Regions from separate parts of the Burkholderia sp. BCC1977 genome, predicted to be linked through region 2. Evidence: riboswitches for the same ligand, from Rfam matches in the RefSeq annotation. Region 2 holds a riboswitch; the other holds the start of a gene.
What was found. Region 2 has a riboswitch for cobalamin ahead of U5771_RS10375 (HoxN/HupN/NixA family nickel/cobalt transporter). Riboswitches for the same ligand answer to the same signal wherever they lie in the genome.

Region 1: linked by a shared signal. The riboswitch ahead of U5771_RS11265 (TonB-dependent receptor domain-containing protein) and the one ahead of U5771_RS10375 (HoxN/HupN/NixA family nickel/cobalt transporter) in region 2 are both predicted to bind cobalamin.

The regions. Positions count from the first base shown of each region.
Region 1 is NZ_CAJPGQ010000010.1:80,676-84,093, forward strand. Features, by position in the region: gene U5771_RS11260 (helix-turn-helix domain-containing protein) at 1-573, shown strand, start outside; cobalamin riboswitch at 682-875, shown strand; gene U5771_RS11265 (TonB-dependent receptor domain-containing protein) at 1,188-3,116, shown strand; gene U5771_RS11270 (LysE/ArgO family amino acid transporter) at 3,235-3,418, opposite strand, start outside.
Region 2 is NZ_CAJPGQ010000009.1:63,150-66,567, forward strand. Features, by position in the region: gene cobW (cobalamin biosynthesis protein CobW) at 1-736, opposite strand, end outside; gene U5771_RS10375 (HoxN/HupN/NixA family nickel/cobalt transporter) at 762-1,820, opposite strand; cobalamin riboswitch at 2,007-2,270, opposite strand; cobalamin riboswitch at 2,396-2,631, shown strand; gene cobA (uroporphyrinogen-III C-methyltransferase) at 2,801-3,418, shown strand, end outside.

The DNA of each region.
Region 1 (3,418 bases), on a different contig from region 2:
CAGCCGCTGCGGCCGGACGAAGTGTGGCTCGGCCATCCGCGCCGCGACGACGCGATGCCGCTGCTCGGGCTATTCAACGCGCCGGTCGACGTCGGCCGCAAGACCTATGGCTTCGGGTTCGATGCGGCGCGGCTCGATGCCCGCGTGATCCGCCAGCCGGGCGAGCTGGCCGCGTTTCTCGTCGATTTTCCGTTTCGTCTGATCGATGCGGCGCCGGCCGTCGTGTCATGGGCGCAGCAGGTGCGCGGCTTTCTCGACGCGGCGCTCGCGCGCGAGCAGGCGCTGCCCCCGCTCGCCGAGCTCGCGGCATGGCTCGGCGTCAGCGAGGCCACGTTGCGGCGGCGGCTGGCCGCCGAAGGCAGCGGCTATCACGCGTTGCGCGAGCAGTGCCTCGCGGAGGTCGCACGGCGCTGCCTGCGCGAATCGGACTGGCCGGTCGCCCGGATTGCCACGCATCTCGGGTTCGCCGGCGAGGAAGCGTTCAGGCGGGCGTTCGTGCGATGGACGGGCATTGCGCCGAGCCGGTTCCGGCGCGATTGCCGTGCTGCCAACGGCCCGTTTCATCAGACGTAAAGCGGTTCGAATGCTTCACCAGAAAGGTTTCGGAAAGCATGCGGCGAACACTGACGTTTTTTCGCATCCCTTCGCGCTTCGATAATTGACGCGCCGGCGCGCTCGCCATTACGCTTGCGCGCTGATGGTTCCCGGAGACGGGATCAAAAGGGAACGCAGGAGAGGCAGCGCCTCGAATCTGCGGCTGCCCCCGCAACTGTGAGCGGCGAATCCGCACCACCCCACGCCACTGGGAAACCGGGAAGGCCGGTGCGAATAGCGACCCGCGAGCCAGGAGACCTGCCATCGACCCGAGGTCCAAGCAGCCGCACCGGGCGGGGTGTCCCGATGCGCCAGCACCGTCTTTGGCGGTCGCCCCGTTGCATGGACGGCCCGACCTCAGGACCCTTCAGATGTCCGATCTTTCCGCCTCCGCTTCCACGCCGGAAGCGTCGTGCCGTTGCGCGGCCAATCCGCGCGGCGTGTCCGCACGCGTGTGCCGTGCCGTGTCGTCCGCCCCGCGCGACTACCGCCCACGCCGCCCGGCCTCGCGATAGACCCACCCTAACCAGGCGGTACGCACCGCCACCCGCTTACGCTCGCCGTACCTGCAACACCATCACGCTCGCTGCCCCATGAATCTTCGCCACCTTCTCGCCACGTCCGCCACCACGGCGCTGCTCTCCCCGATCGCCCACGCCGCCGGCGACACGGCGCCCGCGCAGCCGCCCCAACCCGCCGACGGCGCCGACCTCCCGACGATCAGCGTGACCGACACGCGGCACCTGCCCGAGTCGTTCGACCAGCGCTATGCAACGACGCAGGTGCTCACGCGCGCCGATCTCGACCGGCTGTCGCCGAGCGACCCGAGCATCACGCAGGCGCTCGCGACGCTGCCGGGCGTGACCGTCTCGCAGAACGGCGGCCCGGGCTCGTCCGCGTCGGTCAGCATCCGCGGCTCGTCGGCCAGCCAGGTCGCGGTGTTCATCGACGGCATCCGGATCGGCTCGCCGACCACCGGCATCGCGCCGTGGGCCGACCTGCCGACCGACGCGTTCGAGCGCGTCGAGGTGATTTCGGGGCCGGCTGCCGCGTCGTTCGGCGCGAACGCGATGGGCGGCGTCGTGCAGCTGTTCACGCGCCGCGCCGCCGGCCAGCCGAACCAGACCACCGTGTCGTTCGGCGGCGGCTCGAACAAGACCTTCGACACGCAACTGCGCACGTCGGGCACCGTGCCGTCGACCGGGCCGCTGGCCGCGCTCGGCGGCCTCACCTACACGCTCGGCCTGCACGACTACAACACGGCCGGCATCGACGCGACGCGGCCGTTCGCGTACGGCCACGAAGACGGCCGCAATCCGTATCACGCGCAGGATCTCGACGCGCGCCTCGGCTATGCGCGCGACAACTGGTCGATCTCGACGTTCGCGCTGTACCACCGCTCCGACCTGTCCTATGACAACGCCGGCTTTGCGAACCGCGAGCTCGATCATCAGCTGACCACGGGCATCGCGTTCCATCTCGATCTCACGCCCGACACGCAGTTCGACCAGTCGTTCGGTTATGCGAACGATCGTCAGTTCCTGTACGCGAGCGACCCGACGATTCCGACCGACCAGATCAACTCGCAGCGCATCAGCTCGTCGACGTCGCTGACCCATCAAGAGCACGGCTTCCACCTGTTCGGCCTGCCGCTGTCGGGCGAGACGAAGGTCGCGTACGACTTCACGCGCGAACAGGCGTTCCTGCCGGTCGACGTGCCGGACGGCGTGCCGACGCGCAACGATTCCGCGTTCTCGCTGCATCAGTCGGCGACGCTCGGCAGCGTGACGCTGTTCGTCGCGGGCCGTCACGAGATCATCGCCGGGAAGGCCGTGAACACCGGCAACGCGGCGCTGTCGTGGGCGATCACGCCGGTCTATACGGCGCGCGTGTCGTACGGCAACGCGTTCCGCCTGCCGTCGTTCAACGACCTGTACTACCCCGGTTACGGCAACCCGAACCTGAATCCGGAACGCAGCGATTCGGTCGAGGCCGCGCTCGACGCGAACACCGCGTACGGCACGTTCAGCGCCGCGATCTACGACACGCGCGTCAACAACCTGATCGCGTACAACCCCGCGACGTTCTCGCCGATGAACATCGGCCGTGCGCATATCCGCGGCATCGACCTGTCGTACAAGGGCACGATCGGCCCCTCGACGCCGGTGAGCGTCGCGATCGGGATCCTGAATCCGCAGGACGAGACCAACGACAGCTGGCTCAACCGCCGGCCGCGCCAGACCGTCAGCGTGAACGTCGACCACACGTGGGACGAATTCCATCTGCACGCACTGAGCACGGGCGCGACGCTGAGCTACGGCGGCACGACGTTCGACGACCCGGCCAACACGACGTACCTGCCGTCGTACCTGAGCGTGAACCTGCGCGCGTCGTACAGGATCAATGCGCACCTGACGGTGTCGGCGACGCTGTCGAACCTGTTCGACCGCCAGTACATGACCGCATACGGCTACAACACGCTCGGCCGCACCGCGTTCGGCAAGGTCAGCTATACGTTCTGAGCGGGGTGGCCGGTGCATCGGCGCCCATGTTCGCGGGTGTCGATGCGAACGGGTGCGCGGGTACCGGATGTCGCCGGCCGCGAGCGCGCGGGCGCGTTCGCTCGCACCGCGATACGCGTCAGGCCCCTGCGACGCCCCGCACGCCCGCGATCAACTGGATCGCGCCGAACCCCGCGATCACGACGGCCGATACGCGCGACAGCCCGTGCATGAACGTCAGCGACATCTTCGTGCGCAACGCGGCGGTCGCGCTGCTCAGGCACAGCCACCACGTCGCGGAACCCACGAACACGCCGGCGACC
Region 2 (3,418 bases):
GGATCGTTTCCTCCGATGCCGATGCGAGGCCGAGCAGCATCGCGAGGTCGAGCTCGCCGCGCGTCGCGCGCACGATCTTCACCTGCGGCGGGATTTCCTCGCGGATCGCGGCTTCGACGTCGGCGAACTGCGCGTCGGCGACGAGGTCGGCCTTGTTCACGATCACGAGATCGGCGGACGACAGCTGGTCGGCGAACAGTTCGTGCAGCGGCGACTCGTGGTCGAGGTTCGGATCGGCGCGGCGCTGCGCGTCGACGGCCTGCGGGTTCTCGGCGAACTGGCCGCTCGCGGCGGCCGGCCCGTCGACGACGGTCACGACCGCGTCGACCGTGAAGCTGTTGCGGATCGTCGGCCAGTTGAAGGCCTGCACGAGCGGCTTCGGCAGCGCGAGGCCCGACGTCTCGATCAGCACGTGATCGATGTCGGCGCGGCGCTCGACGAGCGCTTCCATCACCGGATAGAACTCCTCCTGCACGGTGCAGCACAGGCAGCCGTTCGCGAGTTCGTACAGCTGGCCCGACGCTTCGCCCTGCGCGCCCTCGGCGCCCTCTGCATCCTCGCAGCCGATGCCGCAGCCCTTGAGGATTTCGCCGTCGATGCCGAGCTCGCCGAATTCGTTGACGATCACCGCGATGCGGCGGCCTCCGGCGTGCTGCAGGATGTGACGCATCAGCGTGGTCTTGCCGCTGCCGAGAAAGCCCGTGACGATCGTGACGGGAAGCTTGCGTAGGGTCATGGTGGGTCCTGTGTCGAAAAGGGAGTCAAGCCGAGAGCGTCACGTCGATCTCGTCGTAGCGTTTGATGCGGTAGATCGCGGCCGACACGATCCAGCACGCGAGGAACAGGCCGATCACGACGTAGCCGAGCATCCCGAAATGCGATGCGACCATCGTCGAGAAATTCCACACCGGGCCGTGCAGCGAGAGTTTATCCGCGAGCAGCGCGAGCACCTCGATGCCGCCGATCAGCGCGGCAACCAGCACCGACACGAACGTGATCGTCATGTTGTAGTAGATCTTGCGGATCGGCCGCACGTACGCCCAGCGGTACGCGCCCATCATCAGGATGCCGTCGGTCGTGTCGACGAGCGTCATGCCGGCGGTGAACAGCACCGGCAGCACCATCACCGACCAGAACGACAGGCCGCCCTGCACCTGCGTGGCCGAAATGCCGAACAGCGCGATTTCGGTCGCGGTATCGAAGCCGAAGCCGAACAGGAAGCCGACCGGATACAGGTGCCAGCTGCGCGACACGAGGCGGAACAAAGGCCGGAACAGGCGGGCCAGCACGCCGCGCTGGTTCATCAGCATGTCGAGGTCGGCGTCGACGATCGGCTCGCCGCGGCGGGCTGCGCGAAAGGTCCGGTAGACGGAGATCAGGATCAGCAGGTTCGCGGCCGCGAGCACCAGCAGGAAGAACGCGGACACGCTCGTGCTGATCACGCCGCCCCAGGTCTTCATGCTCTCGAAGCGCGCGAGCGATGCCGCGGTCAGCGCGACCGCCACGGACATCACGATCACCACCGTCGAATGGCCGAGCGAGAAGAACAGGCCCGCGCCGAGCGGGCTGCGGCCCTCCTGCATCAGCTTGCGCGTGACGTTGTCGATCGCGGCGATATGGTCGGCGTCGACCGCGTGGCGCAGCCCGAACACGTAGGCGAGCAGCGCGGTACCCAGCAGCACGGGCTGGTCGCGGAACGCGACGAAGGCCCAGATCCACGCGCCGACGTTGAAGGCGGCGAGCAATGAATAGATCGCGACGATTTTGCCGCGCAGCCCGGACGGGCTGTCGTTGAACAGGCGGAAGAACGAGCCGAGCATGATGCTCCCTTGCGAACGGTCGACATGGTGAATGCCAACACGGCCGTCGTCGGCCCGGCGCGCGGCGCTGGCCGTGCTTCGCCCCCGGCCCGCGCGCGCAGCGGCTGACGGATCGGCGGAGGAAGCGGGCAACGCTCGGGCGTCCGGCGAACTGCGGCCGTGGACGATGCGCCGCCTCCCCGCGGCGCTGAACCCCAACGTTTCGGCCGGTATCCGGGCTGACGAACACGCCGCTTCGCCTTCCCGGATGCACGGCATCCAGTGGCGGTCGTCCGCATGCGGCAGGCATGCGGCGAAGCGGCGCTGCATCGCGCTGGGCGCGACGCGTTCGCTTACCGTTGCGGGGGCAGCACAGGTTGGCTCGACTGCGGCGCAGGCAGGCTCCCTGTTTCCCGTTTAACTGCGCGCGCCGGAGGAGCGCGCGCGAGCACCAAAACGCGTGCGAGTGTAGGCGGCGGTGCGGGGAGCGTCAAGGCGGAACGGGCCGGCGCGGTGCGTTCGGCCCGGCCGGGGCACCGCGCCGGGGGCGCCTGCGGCGCCCGCACGGCGGGTTCGCGCGGGCCGACCGCTGTGCTATCGTATGCGCCGCGTTCGGTGCTCGCATGCGCATTCCGCGCACGCAGTTAAACGGGAAACAGGAGGCGGAAGTCCGCCCGGCCTGTGCTGTCCCCGCAACGGTACGCCGCCCGCGCGCCGCGGTTCCCCCGCACGCGCCCAGGCCGCCCGCGATGCCACTGCCCTTCAGCGGGCGGGAAGGCTGCGGCCTGGCAAGCGGCCAGCCCGGATACCGGCCGACGCAAGGGGCGAGCCCGCTGCTCGCCGAACGCCCGATCCGCGGGGGACGGATGGGGTGCGCTTTCCGCCCGCGCTCGCGCGGGCTTCGCCCGATCCGTCATGCCTTGCCTGTCCGCCGGCCGTCGATGTGCCGCTCGCTTGCCCCTTCCCACTGCTACGACACGGTGTGCGCCGTGCCGCGTCCGATGAGCCGCGCCTGGCTCGTCGGCGCCGGCCCCGGCGACGCCGATCTGCTGACGCTGAAGGCCGTGCGCGCGATCGCCGCGGCCGACGTGCTGCTCGTCGACGATCTCGTGAACCCCGACGTATTGCGCCATGCGCGCGCCGACGCGCGCATCGAGCACGTCGGCAAGCGCGGCGGCCATGCGTCGACGCCGCAGGAAACCATCGTCGCCGCGATGCTCGCGCACCTGCGCGCGGGCCGCAGCGTCGCACGGCTCAAGGGCGGCGATCCGTTCGTGTTCGGCCGCGGCGGCGAGGAGCTGCTCGCGCTCGGCGCGGCCGGTTTCCCGGTCGAGGTCGTGAACGGCATCACGGCCGGTATCGCAGCCCCGGCCGCGCTCGGCATTCCGGTCACGCATCGCGGCGACGCGCAGGGCGTGATCTTCGTCACGGGCCACGGCGCGGGCGCCGACGAACCCGACTGGCGCGCGCTGGCCGCGACCCGGATGACGGTCGTGATCTACATGGGCATACGCCGGCTCGACGCGATCGTGGCCGCGCTGCGCGACGGCGGCGTGCCCGGCGACATGCCGTGCGCGGCGATCGAGAACGCGACGCGCGACGGGCAGCGGCACGTGCTC